Regions from separate parts of the Streptomyces endophyticus genome, predicted to be linked through region 1. Evidence: riboswitches for the same ligand, from Rfam matches in the RefSeq annotation. Region 1 holds a riboswitch; each other region holds the start of a gene.
The links. Region 1 has a riboswitch for cobalamin ahead of metE (5-methyltetrahydropteroyltriglutamate--homocysteine S-methyltransferase). Riboswitches for the same ligand answer to the same signal wherever they lie in the genome.
Positions count from the first base shown of each region.

Region 2: another riboswitch for cobalamin. It lies ahead of nicT (Nickel transporter NicT); the one in region 1 lies ahead of metE (5-methyltetrahydropteroyltriglutamate--homocysteine S-methyltransferase).
Region 3: another riboswitch for cobalamin. It lies ahead of OKJ99_RS13435 (ABC transporter substrate-binding protein); the one in region 1 lies ahead of metE (5-methyltetrahydropteroyltriglutamate--homocysteine S-methyltransferase).
Region 4: another riboswitch for cobalamin. It lies ahead of OKJ99_RS15885 (cobalamin biosynthesis protein); the one in region 1 lies ahead of metE (5-methyltetrahydropteroyltriglutamate--homocysteine S-methyltransferase).

Region 1 is NZ_JAOZYC010000093.1:159,697-163,100, reverse strand. It holds gene metE (5-methyltetrahydropteroyltriglutamate--homocysteine S-methyltransferase) at 1-1,517, opposite strand, end outside; cobalamin riboswitch at 1,711-1,933, opposite strand; cobalamin riboswitch at 2,021-2,143, shown strand; gene OKJ99_RS12345 ((2Fe-2S) ferredoxin domain-containing protein) at 2,205-2,597, shown strand; gene OKJ99_RS12340 ((2Fe-2S)-binding protein) at 2,594-3,268, shown strand; gene OKJ99_RS12335 (amidohydrolase family protein) at 3,390-3,404, shown strand, end outside.
Region 2 is NZ_JAOZYC010000164.1:86,281-89,684, reverse strand. It holds gene rho (transcription termination factor Rho) at 1-185, shown strand, start outside; gene OKJ99_RS33215 (GNAT family N-acetyltransferase) at 216-707, shown strand; gene OKJ99_RS33210 (inorganic diphosphatase) at 773-1,276, shown strand; cobalamin riboswitch at 1,280-1,495, shown strand; gene nicT (Nickel transporter NicT) at 1,527-2,648, shown strand; gene OKJ99_RS33200 (translation factor GTPase family protein) at 2,797-3,404, shown strand, end outside.
Region 3 is NZ_JAOZYC010000094.1:74,352-77,755, forward strand. It holds gene OKJ99_RS13425 (CaiB/BaiF CoA transferase family protein) at 1-368, opposite strand, end outside; gene OKJ99_RS13430 (GntR family transcriptional regulator) at 572-1,249, shown strand; cobalamin riboswitch at 1,293-1,445, shown strand; gene OKJ99_RS13435 (ABC transporter substrate-binding protein) at 1,500-2,555, shown strand; gene OKJ99_RS13440 (FecCD family ABC transporter permease) at 2,552-3,404, shown strand, end outside.
Region 4 is NZ_JAOZYC010000107.1:62,758-66,161, forward strand. It holds gene OKJ99_RS15875 (inorganic phosphate transporter) at 1-1,059, shown strand, start outside; gene OKJ99_RS15880 (hypothetical protein) at 1,082-1,303, shown strand; cobalamin riboswitch at 1,402-1,543, shown strand; gene OKJ99_RS15885 (cobalamin biosynthesis protein) at 1,581-2,543, shown strand; gene OKJ99_RS15890 (cobyric acid synthase) at 2,540-3,404, shown strand, end outside.

The DNA of each region.
Region 1 (3,404 bases):
TTGCGCTCGGGCTCGCCGTGCACGAGCACGTCGATGCCGGCCTTCTCCTGGAACGAGACGACCTCATGGATCTCGTTCCTGATGCGGTCCTCGTACCCTGCGGTGTCGATGCGCCCGGCCCGCAAGTCGGCGCGGGCTGCGCGGAGTTCACCGGTCTGCGGGAAAGAGCCGATGGTCGTGGTCGGCAGCAGCGGCAGGTTCAGGAGGGCCCGTTGGGCGGCGGTCCGCTCGGCGTACGGCTGCGAGCGGCGCCCATCGTGCTCGGTGACGGCGGCGGCGCGGGCCCTGACCGCCGGATCGTGGGTGATGGGCGAGGTGGCGCGGGAGTTCAACGCAGCACGGTTGGCGGCGAGTTCGGCTCCGATCACGCCGGTGCCTCGGGTCAGGCCCTTGGTGAGGGTGGCGACCTCGGCGGTCTTCTGGCGGGCGAAGGCGAGCCAGCGCCGGATCTGCGGCTCGATGTCCCGCTCCACGGACGCGTCCAGGGGGACGTGCAGAAGCGAGCAGGAAGTGGCAACGTCGACGCGGTCGGCGAGCCCGAGCAGGGTGCCGAGCGTGGCGAGGGACCACTCCAGGTCGTTGACCCAGATGTTGCGGCCGTTCACCACGCCGGCGACGAGACGCTTGCCGGACAGGCCGCCGACGGCGGCGAGTTCCTCCAGGTTGGCGGCGGCGGAGCCGGTGAAGTCGAGGGCGAGGCCGTCGACGGGAGCCTTGGCGAGCACCGGCAGGGCCTCGCCGAGCCGGTCGAAGTACGAGGCGACCAGGAGCTTCGGGCGGTCGGCGAGGGAGCCGAGGTCACGGTAGGCGCGGGCGGCGCTGTTCAGCTCGGCCGGGGTGCGGTCCTGGACCAGCGCGGGCTCGTCGAGCTGCACCCAGGCGGCACCCGAGGCACGCAGGTCGGAGAGGACTTCGGCGTAGACGGGCAGCAGCCGGTCCAGCAGGGTCAGCGGATCGAAGTCGTCGGCCACGCCGGGAGCGGGCTTCGACAGCAGGAGGTAGGTCACCGGGCCGACCAGCACGGGACGGGTGTCCAGACCGAGGGCGAGGGCTTCCCGGAGCTCCGCGACCTGCTTGGTGGAATCGGTGGTGAACACGGTGTCAGGGCCCAACTCCGGGACCAGATAGTGGTAGTTGGTGTCGAACCACTTGGTCATCTCCAGCGGAGCGACGTCCTCGGTGCCGCGGGCCATGGCGAAGTACCCGTCCAGGGCGTCCGCCGCCACGGCGGCCCGGTGGCGCTCGGGCACCGCCCCGACCATGACGGTCGTGTCCAGGACGTGGTCGTAGTACGAGAAGTCGCCGGTCGGCACCTCGTCGATGCCGGATGCGGCGAGTTCCTGCCAGGCGGAGCGGCGCAGTTCGGCGGCGGTGGCCCGGAGCGCGTCGCCGTCGACGCGGCCCTTCCAGTAGCCCTCGATCGCCTTCTTCAGTTCCCGGTTCGGGCCCTGGCGGGGGTAGCCGTACACGGTGGCCCGTGCGGCCGCGGTGTCGGCGGTGGTGGTCCTGGTGGTCACGGAATTCTCCTTCGAGAGACGTATCCCTGAGATCCCGAAGACCCCTGTGGCACGAAGGAGTGACACCACCGGAGCGGCGACCGCGCGCTGCGAGGCACGATCTTCCACCGGTATGTGTGCTCCCCCAGTCTTCGACTGGAGGTGCTCCCCTTGACCCGCCCACGAGGTCACCGAGATGTCCGCGCACGGGCCGTCCGTGCACGGGCAGTTGGCAGGTCTTCGGACTCGCGGGCACACCCACCCGAAAGGGCGGACACCTAGTGACCGTCGCTTCCCAGACCCCTCTTCCGGGGCCCAGTGCGTCTGACGGCGGTCGTTCCCACTCACCGCTGCGGGGCAGTCCCGGATTCCCACCGGGTTCCCTCTTACGACGCCCCGCCTGGCGGACGGGGCGAACCAGCTACGCCGTTCACCCTACGGGGCGTCGTGCGCGACGCGCCACAACGTCCGCCCAGCCGTGGGCCGGATGGCATGATGGCCCTGAACACGGGCGACGGCGGCCCGAGGAAACCGGTGCGAATCCGGTGCGGTACCGCCACTGTGATCGGCGAGCGGATCCCGGAAGGCCACTGCCCCGCGAGGGTGGGAAGGCCGGGACGAGCGCGGACCCGAGAGCCAGGAGACTCACGCTGTCGCCCCCTCGAAGCGATCCGGGGCGGAACTCCCCGGCGAGAGGGAGGATGCGGCATGCCTGAACGGCTCGCCGAAGCGACGGCCCCCGTAACGGACCGGGCGGTTCCGTGCCGCGTGGTCGTGTGCCGCGACTGCTGCTGCGGAACGGTCAAGGTCAACGGCGATCACGCCGCGCAGACGGCGCGGCTGCGCCGGATCGCACCGACGCGGATCTCCGAGTGCCTGGACGTCTGCGAGCAGGCCAACGTCATCGTCGTACAACCCTCGTCCGCGGGGCGGGCGGCCGGAGCGCGGCCGGTCTGGCTCGGCCTGGTGAACGACGCCGACGCCACCGAGGACATAGCGGACTGGGTGCGGACCGGCGGACCGGGCGTAGCGCCCTGCCCCGAGATCCTGGACCTCTATCTCATCGACGCGCCGCGCCGGGCCAAGACCAAGACCTCATGAGCGAGGTGGCGCCGGAACAGGTCGCCGAGGCGCTGCGGGACGTGGCGTCGCGCCTGGGCGGATTCTTCGCCCTCGACACGACGCCGACGCGGCGGCCGCCCGACGCACGACTCACCCACGCCGGTCTCGCCGCACGCGCCCAGACGGTCAACGACCACTACGCCACCGCCGAACCCCGCATCGGCGCCTCCATCGCCCACCTCGGCCTTGCGGCCCGCCTCTGGTCACCGGTCCTCGCCTGCGCGCTCGTACACGGGATCGTGCCGACGATGAGCACGGTGGAATGGTCCGGGGAGGGCTCCGCGCTCCACCTGCCCCGCCCCGAGGGACGACACGCATCGCGGCTCCCCTCGCTCGCCGACGCGGTCTTCGCGGAGGTGGACGGCGTCCTGGCGGCGGTCGAGAGCGGCCTCACCGTCAAGGTGGCTCCGCGCCTGCTGGCCGGCAACTCCGCGTCCGCGCTCGTCGGTTCGGCGGCGCAACTGCTCAGATCCCGGCCCGACCTGCGTACGGACGTCAGGCATGTGACGCAGGAACTACTGGAGACGGGCCGGCTACGGGGAACGGGTCGGATCACCGGCCCCGACCTGGCATTCCGGCGGCGCAGTTGCTGCCTCTTCTACCGCGCGCCCGGCGGCGGCAAGTGCGGAGACTGCTGCCTGGTGCGGTGATCGCCGCACGACACAGCGGAGCCGGGAGAGACCGACATCCACGAACTCCTCGCTCCGTCTGATGTCCTGGCTCCATGCTCCATCAGCTGTCGTCCTCGCATGCGAAAGAGAGCCGCGATTCATGTTGATCACCGCC
Region 2 (3,404 bases), on a different contig from region 1:
CCGGCACCCGCCGCGAGGAACTCCTGCTCCCCGCAGCCGAGTTGTCCGTCGCCCGCGGCCTGCGGCGCGCCCTGCAGAGCCGGGACCCGGCCGCCTCCTACGAGGCCCTGCTCGACAAGCTGCGCGAGACCCCGGACAACGCCACGTTCCTGCGCCAGGCCCGGTCCACGGTGCCCGCAGCCTGACCCCGCCCCCGAATGCGTAATACTCGACATATGAACGCGAGCATTACGCGCCGTGGAAGGGGTCCCTCGATCGCCATCCGGCGGGCCACCGCCCAGGACGCCCGGCGCCTCACCCGTCTCGTGCGCGGCTCCAGCGCCTACCGGGACCCCTACGCCTCCATGGTCGCGGGCTACCGGGTGGGCCCCGACTACGTAGAGGCGCACCACGTCTACGTAGCCGTGGATCAGGCCGACGAGCGGGTGCTCGGCTTCTACGCGCTGCTCACCGAGCCGCCGGAGCTGGACCTGATGTTCGTCGCGGACGAGGCGCAGGGCCGGGGCATCGGGCGGCTGCTCGTCGACCACATGCGGGCGCAGGCCCTGGCAGCGGGCCTCGACCATGTCCGCGTCGTCGCGCACCCGCCCGCCGAGGGCTTCTACCGCGGCATGGGCGCGCACCGCACCGGAACGGTGCCCGCGCGCCCGCCGGCCGTCGCCTGGGACCGACCCGAACTCGAATTCCCCATTCCCCCGGCCGTCTGAGGGGTTCCGCCCTTGCCCGGTACGGCGCACACTCGTGGGCGTCGGAATGCGGCAAGGAGGCCACATTGGGCAGCAGTCAGGCACGCGCCGAGGCGTTCGACGTGATCGTGGAGATCCCGCAGGGCTCACGGAACAAGTACGAGATGGACCACGATCTCGGCCGGATCCGGCTCGACCGGATGCTGTTCACGTCGACGCAGTACCCCGCGGACTACGGCTACGTCGAGGGCACGCTCGGCGGTGACGGCGATCCGCTGGACGCGCTCGTCCTGACCGGCGACGCGACGTTCCCCGGCTGCGTCATCGAGTGCCGGGCGATCGGCATGTTCGTGATGAGCGACGAGAAGGGCCCGGACGAGAAGGTCCTGTGCGTCCCCGCGCACGATCCACGGCACGACGCGGTCCGCGACATCGAGGACATCGCCGAGTTCGACCGCCTGGAGATCACCCACTTCTTCGAGGTCTACAAGGAACTGGAACCCGGAAAGTCGGTGGACGGCTCCCACTGGGAGGGCCGGGAGAAGGCGTACGAGGAGATCCAACGGGCCCGTGAGCGGGCTTTGGGGTAGGTAGTAGGGTGGTCGGGCCGTGGTGCTCGGGAAGACCGGTGACGGCCCCTCAGGGGCCCATTCCGGAGCGGCCCTCGCCACTGTGATCGGGTTTCGGACAGCGCCGTCCGGAGCGCGCCGTTCCACCCTGTACGCCACTGGCGGCCGCCGGCCGCTGGGAAGGCCGGAGCGGCGGGCGCGCCCGTAAGCCAGGAGACCGGCCGCGGCATCTCACGAAGTGATCCACGAGGTGCTGGAGCGTGATCGACGCATGACCCTGCCCGGGAACTCCCAGAATTCCCCTGCCCTGAACTCCCCTCCCCCTGCTTTCCGTTGGCGCCGCGAGGACACGCTGCGCACGGCCGGCCTGATCGCGGTGATCGCCGCGCTGCACGTCGTCGCGTTCGGCGTGCTCTTCCTGCTCGTCGTCCCCGAGCACTATGAAGTCGACAACAAGGCCTTCGGTATCGGCCTCGGCATCACGGCGTACACGCTCGGCATGCGGCACGCCTTCGACGCCGACCACATCGCCGCCATCGACAACACCACCCGCAAGCTGATGGCGGACGGCAAGCGGCCCCTCTCGGTGGGCTTCTGGTTCGCACTCGGCCACTCCAGCGTGGTGGTCGCGATGGCGGCGCTCGTCGCGGGCGGCGCGGCGCTCGCCGGCACCCTGATGAACGACGGCTCCCGCACCCACCAGGTGCTCGGCGTCGTCGGCACGACCGTCTCCGGTACGTTCCTGTACCTCATCGCGGCGCTCAACCTCGTGGCCCTGATGGGCATCCTGAAGGTCTTCAAGGCGATGCGCGCGGGCTCCTACGACGAGCGCAAGCTCGAGGAGCACCTGGACTCCCGCGGGTTCATGAACCGGATCCTCGGCCGCTTCACCAAGTCCATCACCCGCCCGGGGCAGATGTTCCCGCTGGGCTTCCTCTTCGGTCTCGGCTTCGACACCGCGACCGAGGTCACGCTGATGGTCATGGCGGGCAGCGGCGCCGCCGCGGGCCTGCCGTGGTACGCGATCCTGTGCCTGCCGCTGCTGTTCGCCGCGGGCATGAGCCTGTTCGACACGCTCGACGGCACGTTCATGAACTTCGCCTACCAGTGGGCGTTCTCCAACCCGGTGCGCAAGGTGTTCTACAACCTCACCATCACCGGTCTGTCGATCGCGGTCGCGTTCTTCATCGGCACGATCGAACTCGTCGGCGTCCTGCACGACAAGCTCGACCTGAGCGACGCCGCCACCGGCTGGATCGCCGGTCTCGACCTCGACAACGTCGGGTACGTGATCGTGGGCCTGTTCGTGGCCGTCTGGGCGGCGGCGATCGCCTACTGGCGGCTTGCGAGGGTCGAGCAACGGTGGTCGGCGCGGGTCGCCGACGGCGCGTAAATCGGTTGCCGGGGCGCGCGGCCGACTGCTGCACTGAGCTCCATGCGGCAGTAGGCCGCGCGCCCCGACCGTGAGGACCGATCCATGCGCACTGCAGACATGTTCCTTCAGAAGGCCCCTGCCCTCTCCCCCAAGGACATGACTGCCAGTGCACACATTGAATCTGGGCATTCTCGCGCACGTCGACGCCGGTAAGACCAGCCTGACCGAGCGGCTCCTGCACACCGCAGGGGTGATCGACGAGCTCGGCCGGGTCGACGACGGAAGCACCCGCACCGACTCCCTCGACCTGGAGCGCCGACGCGGCATCACCATCAAGTCGGCCGTGGCGTCGTTCCCGCTCGGCGACACGAGCGTCAACCTCGTGGACACGCCTGGCCACCCCGACTTCATCGCCGAGGTCGAGCGGGTGCTCGGGGTGCTCGACGGGGCGGTGCTCGTCGTCTCTGCCGTGGAGGGCGTGCAGGCGCAGACCCGCGTCCTGATGCGGACGCTGCGCCGACTGCGCATCCCCACCGTGGTGTTCGTGAACAAGGTCGACCGCGCGGGCGCCCGCGAGGCCTCACTCCTCGACGACCTGCGGCGCAAACTCGCGCCCGCCATGGTCCCGATGAACACGGTGACGCGCGGCCTCGGCGGCCGGGACGCGCTCTGTGTCCCCTACGCCGCCCAGGACGCCGCCCATCGCGCCCGCCTGGTCGACGTGCTCTCCGCCCGCGACGACGCGCTGTTGGAGGCGTACGTCAAGGACGAGGA
Region 3 (3,404 bases), on a different contig from region 1:
ACGAGGACGTCGGCCGAGTCCACGAGGGCGGCGAGGACGGGCGCCGCGCCGGGCGCCTTGAGGTCGAGGGCGACGCTGCGCTTGCCGCGGTTGGTGTTGAGGAAGGCGGGGCCCATGCCGTTGGCCCGGGTGTCGCCGATGTAGCGGACGACGTCGCCGGCGGGCGGCTCGACCTTGATGACGTCGGCGCCCCACTGGGCGAGCAGCAGGGTGCAGTACGGGCCCATGAGCGTCGAGGTGATGTCGACGACGCGGACGCCGTCGAGCGGCCGGCCCGCAGGCGATCCGCCGCCGCTCTCAGCCGCCGCTGCGGCCGTCGCCGCGCCTTCGGAATTGTCTACCGATTCTGCCGGTTCCTTCGGCGTCATCGCCGAGTCCTCCTCTGAAATCGGCCGCTGATGGCATGCGTTGAGGCCATCAACAGGTTTCATTTAGGGACGTTCACCACTGAACTGGACATCCGTCCGAGCGAGATTGGATGCAATCTGACTCACGGTGCGGCATCATGTCAATGCCCCTGCGCGTTCAGGGGAGTTAGAGTCGACAACCCTCGGCGGGAAGGCAGGCAACAGTGACGGCTCAGACGGGGGCGGAGCGTCTTGACGCGGTGTCCGGTGCGGTGGCCCAGGTGGTGGAGGAGCTGCGGGCGATGCTGTTCGCGCGCGATCTGACACCGGGCAGCCCGGTGCGGCAGGAGGCCCTGGCCGCGCGTCTCGGGGTCAGTCGCGCCCCGGTCCGCGAGGCGTTGCGGGTGCTGGCCAGCGAGGGCGTCCTCGACCACGTCCGCAACGTCGGGTACCGGGTGAAGGTGCTGACGGCGGCCGAGTTCGAGCAGACCTATCTGATGCGGCGGGTCCTGGAGGCGGAGGTGCTGCGCCGGCTGCCGCCCTTCCCGACCCCCGCACTCCAGCGGCTCTCCGCCGTGAACGAGCAGATCGCGGAGGCCTCGGCCCGCGGCGACCTGACCGCCATGGCCCGCCTCAACTCCGATTTCCACTTCCGCATGTTCACCGCGTCGGGCCTGGACCTCGTCGTCGCCGAGCTGCGCCGCGTCTGGCAGCTGAGCGACGGTTACCGGGCCTACCTCCTGCACGACCCGATATCGCAGAAGCGGATCGTCGACGAGCACGCGGAGATGGTCGAGGCGCTCCGCGTCCGGGACCACGAACGCCTCGTCTCCCTCATGGACCACCACCGGGACGGGACCCGGCCCCAGCTGGAGGCGGTCTTCACACCGCCCCCCGCCTAGCGGACGCCCAGCGTGATAGTTTCGCCGAGCCAGTCGTACCTTTGTGTGTTTTTCTACGCACACGGGTCAGGGAATCCGGTGCGAACCCGGAACTGACGCGCAGCGGTGAGGGTGACGGGCGGAGCCACTGCCACTGGGCCGGCACATCGGTCTGGGAAGGCGCTCCGCGCGGACGACCCCGAGTCCGAAGACCTGCTGGCGGCCTCCAGCGCCGCGTGGCGTGGGGGCGGACCGTAGGCCGGCTCCGCGTATGAGCCCTGGACGCGAAGGAACTCCCGTGCTGTTCGCACGTCAACTCCGCCGATGCGCCCCGCTGTTGGCGGGCGCCCTGCTGCTCACCGGGTGCGGCACGACCGCCGCCACCCAGGACGATGCCGCGAGCGGCGGCGGTGTCACGCTCGACAACTGCGGCGAGAAGGTGCGGGTCGAGCACACCCCGCGCCGGGCCGTCGCCCTCGACCAGGGCTCCGCCGAGATCATGCTCTCGCTCGGCCTGGAGGACCGGATGGTCGGCACCGGCACCTGGACCAACCCGGTCCCCAAGGACCTGGCGAAGGCCAACGCGAAGGTGCCGCGCCTGGCCGACCGCTATCCCTCGTTCGAGAAGGTCCTCGGCACCGAACCGGACTTCGCCGCGGCCTCGTTCACGTACACCCTCGGGAAGGGCGGTGTGGCGCCGCGCGCGGAGTTCGAGAAGCTCGGCGTGCCCACGTACCTCTCCCCCAGCGACTGCGCGGGCAAGGACAACGGCGGCGACGGGGACGGGGTGCGGACCAAGGCGCTGGGGCTCGACGTCGTGTACGGCGAGATCCGCGATCTCGCGCGCGTCTTCGACGTGGAGAAGCGCGGCGAGAAGCTGATCGACAAGCTCAAGTCCCGCGTAAGCACGGCCACGTCGGGCATCGACGCGCACGGCGTGGACGTCCTGTACTGGTTCGCCAACTCCGACTCGCCCTACATGGCGGGCTGTTGCGGCGCCCCCGGCGTCGTCACCAAGGAGCTCGGGGCACGCAACGTCTTCGACGACACGCGCGCGGAGTGGCCGCAGGTCAACTGGGAGACGGTCGCCGACCGTGACCCGGACGTGCTGGTCATCGGCGATCTGACGCGCCGCTCGCAGTCCGCGGAGTCGGCCGCGCAGAAGATCAGGTTCCTGGAGTCCAACCCCGTCACCAAGCACATGACCGCCGTGAAGAAGAAGCGGTACGTGCGCCTGAGCGGGCAGGCCATGAACCCGACCATCCGGACGGTCGACGGCGTGGAGCGGGTGGCCGCGGGGCTGCGCGAGTTCGGCCTCGCGCGGTGACGGCTCGCACAGCTGCGGCTCGTACGGTCGCGGCTCGCACCGGGACGACCGCGCCCCCGCAGGCCTCCCCCCGGATCACCCTTCGCGCCGCGCTCGCCTGGGCGGCCGGCATCGCCGCGCTGTGCGCCTCCGTGGCTTTCGCCATCACCATCGGTCCCGCGCAGATCCGGGTCGGCGACGTATGGGCGGCGGTCGGCGACCGGGTGGGCCTGGCGACCTCGGATCTCTCGCCGATCCGGGACGGCATCGTATGGAATCTGCGGCTGCCGCGGACGCTGCTCGCGGCGGTGTGCGGGGCGGGACTCGCGGTGTGCGGCACGGTGCTCCAGGCGCTGCTGCGCAATCCGCTCGCCGACCCGTTCGTGCTCGGCGTCTCCTCGGGGGCGTCGACCGGGGCCGTCCTCGTCGTCGTGCTCGGCCTCGGCGGAGGCGCCGTCTCGGTGTCCGGCGGCGCGTTCGTCGGCGCGGTCTGTTCGTTCGCCCTGGTGCTGGTGCTCAGTCACATGCTGGGCGGCAGCACGGACCGGGTGGTGCTGTGCGGGGTCGCGGCGATGCAGCTGTTCTCGGCGCTGACCTCGTTCGTCGTGCTGACCTCCGCCGACGCGGAGACGACGCGCGGCGTGCTGTTCTGGCTGCTCGGCTCGCTCAGCGGGGTCGGCTGGACCGAGGTGTGGCTGTGCCTGGCCGTGCTCGCCGTCACACTCGTGGTGTGCCTGGCGTACGGGCGCACCCTCGACGCGTTCGCCTTCGGCGCGGAGGCGGCGGCCGCACTCGGCGTCCGGGTGGCCCGCACCCGGATCGTGCTGCTGTGCGTGACGGCGCTGCTGACGGCGGCCCTGGTCAGCGCGG
Region 4 (3,404 bases), on a different contig from region 1:
AATGAGGACGGCCTCAAGACAGAGGTCATTTTCGCGGCGCTGGTGGGCGCCATCCTCTGGAATCTGCTGACCTGGCTGCTCGGCCTGCCGTCCAGCTCCTCGCACGCCCTGTTCGGCGGCCTCATCGGCGCCGCGGTCATGTCGATGGGCTGGTCCTCGGTCAACGGCGGGACCGTCGTCACCAAGATCCTGCTGCCCGCGGTCGCCGCTCCGCTCGTCGCCGGCATCGCCTCGATGCTGGCGACCCGCCTGACCTACCGCATCAGCAAGAAGACGGACCAGCGGGCGACCGCCAAGGGCTACCGCGCGGGGCAGATCGCCTCCGCGGGTCTCGTCTCCCTCGCGCACGGCACGAACGACGCGCAGAAGACGATGGGCATCATCACGCTCGCCCTGATCACCGGTGGCGCCATCGCGCCCAACGCCGACCCGCCGCTGTGGGTCATCGTCTCGGCCGGTATCGCCATCGCGCTCGGTACGTACCTGGGCGGCTGGCGCATCATCCGGACCATGGGCAAGGGCCTCACCGAACTCGCGCCGCAGCAGGGCTTCGCGGCGCAGACCAGTGCGGCGACGGCGATCCTCGCCTCCTCGCACCTGGGCTTCTCGCTCTCCACCACGCAGGTCTGCTCCGGCGGTGTGATGGGCGCGGGCCTCGGCCGCAAGGGCGGCGTGGTCCGCTGGTCGACCGCCTCCCGGATGTTCATCGCGTGGGGCCTGACGCTGCCGGCCGCCGGTCTGGTGGGCGCGGGCGCCGAGTTCCTCACCAAGCAGGGACCGTGGGGCATCGGCCTCACCGCCGCGCTGCTCGTGATCGGCTCCGGCATCATCTGGAAGCTCTCGCGTCGCAACTCCATCGACCACACCAACGTCACGGCGGACGAGCCGCACACCGCCCCCGCGCAGGAGGCTCCGGGTGTCGTGACGGCCGCGATCGCCTCGGTCACCCCGCCGCCGGCGGGCACGGTCGAGCCGGCCGAGTCCGAGGCGAAGATCCACGACCGGCCGAAGGCCGGTGCGGTGAACGACCCCGCGCGCCCCGCCGGCGCCACGCTGTAGTGCAGAAGGAAGCAGGGCAGGAATGAAGATCGACTGGGCGGCCCTCGGCTCCGTCTTCGGCGTCTCTCTCGTCGTCACCGTGGCCCTCGTCGGCCTGTTCACCCTCGGCATCGTGGGCCTCTCCAAGCGGGAGACGGCGGCGCGCGACGGTGGCTCGGCGGCGGTCACGACGTCCGGGGCGTACGTCTGCTTCGCGCTCTGCGCGGCGGCCGTGGCCTACGGGATCTATCTGATCGTGGCCTGACCCGGCTCAGGACACAGCGCTGGGTGTACGAAGGCGGGGTGCGGGACGTTCGGCGTCCGGCACCCCGCCTTCGTGCGCCTGAACAGCAAGTTGACGTGCCAACTCGGAGCGTGGTGGACTTCCCCCGCCATATACGGCAGCAGTTGAGGAAGCCGGTGCGAATCCGGCGCGGTCCCGCCACTGTGAACCCCCTTCTCCAAAGGGGCGAGCCAGGAACTCTCGCTGCCGGTCTCTTCGAACCAGGGCGTGGACACCCTGAGTGAGGACACCTACCGCCATGTTCGCCCCGCGCGGCACCTGGCGGCACGAGCGCGTGTACGCGTGCGGTGCCGCCGCCGGAATCCTCGCCGACCTTCTTCTTGGCGATCCGCGCCGTGGGCACCCCGTCGCCGGATTCGGCCGCGCCGCCGCGGCCGTCGAGCGCGGGCTGTGGCGGGACCACCGTGGCGCGGGCGCCCTGCACACCGCGGTGTGTGCCGGTGGCGCCGCCGCTCTCGCCGCTGCCGCCTCCCGTCTCGTACGCCGCTCCCCCGCCGCCTCCGTCGCGCTGACGGCCGCCGCCACCTGGGCCGTCGTCGGCGGCACCTCGCTGGGCAGGGAGGCGCGGGCGGTCGGGTCCGCGCTCGACGCCGGGGACGTGGAGCTCGCGCGGGAGCTGCTGCCCCGGCTGTGCGGCCGTGACCCGCAGGGACTCGACGCCGCCGGGATCGCGCGGGGCGTCGTGGAGTCCGTCGCCGAGAACACCTCCGACGCCGTCGTGGGCGCGCTCGTGTGGGGCGCGCTCGGCGGGGTGCCGGGCCTGGTCGCCTTCCGCGCCGTGAACACGCTCGACGCGATGGTCGGGCACAAGTCCGTGAAGTACCGGCGATTCGGCTGGGCCTCGGCCCGCCTCGACGACGTCGCCGGCTGGCCTGGGGCCCGGCTGACGGGTGCGCTCGCCGTCCTCGCCGGTGGCAGGCCCCGGGAGGCACTGGGCGCGTGGCGGGCGGACGCCGGGCGGCATCCGAGTCCGAACGCGGGCGTCGTCGAGTCCTCCTTCGCGGGGGCCCTCGGGGTGCGGCTCGGCGGGACCTTGGCGTACGGCGGCCGGGTCGAGCACCGGCCGGTGCTGAACGCGCCGGGGCGAGCGGTCGAGGTACGTGATGTGGATCGGGCCGTGCGGCTGTCACGGCGGGTGTCTCTGTTGGCGTTGGGAGTCTGTGTGGGTGCGCGACTGGTACGAGCACGGGGGCGGCGATGACGGGCGGAGGGCTCCTCGTCGCGGGGACCACCTCCGACGCCGGGAAGAGTGTCGTCACCGCCGGGATCTGCCGGTGGCTGGTGCGGCAAGGTGTGAAGGTCGCGCCGTTCAAGGGGCAGAACATGTCCCTGAACTCGTTCGTGACCAGGGAGGGCGCCGAGATCGGGCGGGCCCAGGCGATGCAGGCGCAGGCCGCGCGGGCAGAGCCCAGCGCGCTCATGAACCCCGTACTGCTGAAGCCGGGCAGTGACCGCAGCAGCCAGGTCGTCCTCATGGGCAAGCCCGTGGGCGAGCTGAGCGCGCGTGGCTACCACGGCGGACGGCAGGCGGCGCTGCTCGACACCGTGGTGGGGTGCCTGGAAGAGCTGCGGGCCACCCATGACGCCGTGATCTGTGAGGGCGCCGGGTCACCCGCCGAGATCAATCTGCGGCGCACGGACATCGTGAACATGGGGCTCGCGCGGGCCGCGCGGCTTCCGGTGCTCGTCGTCGGCGACATCGACCGGGGCGGGGTCTTCGCGTCGTTCTTCGGGACCACCGCGCTGCTCGCGCCGGAGGACCAGGAACTGCTCGCCGGATATCTCGTCAACAAGTTCCGGGGCGACGTGAGCCTGTTGGAGCCCGGCCTCGACATGCTCAAGTCCCTTACCGGGCGCGACACTTACGGTGTCCTCCCGTTCCAGCACGGCCTCGGCATCGACGAGGAGGACGGGCTCCGGGTGTCCCTGCGGGGCTCCGTACGGGAGTCGGTCGTGGCGCCGCCCGTGGGCGAGGACGTGCTGCGGGTCGCCGTGTGCGCGGTGCCGTTGATGTCCAACTTCACCGACGTGGACGCGCTGGCCGCCGAGCCCGGTGTCGTGG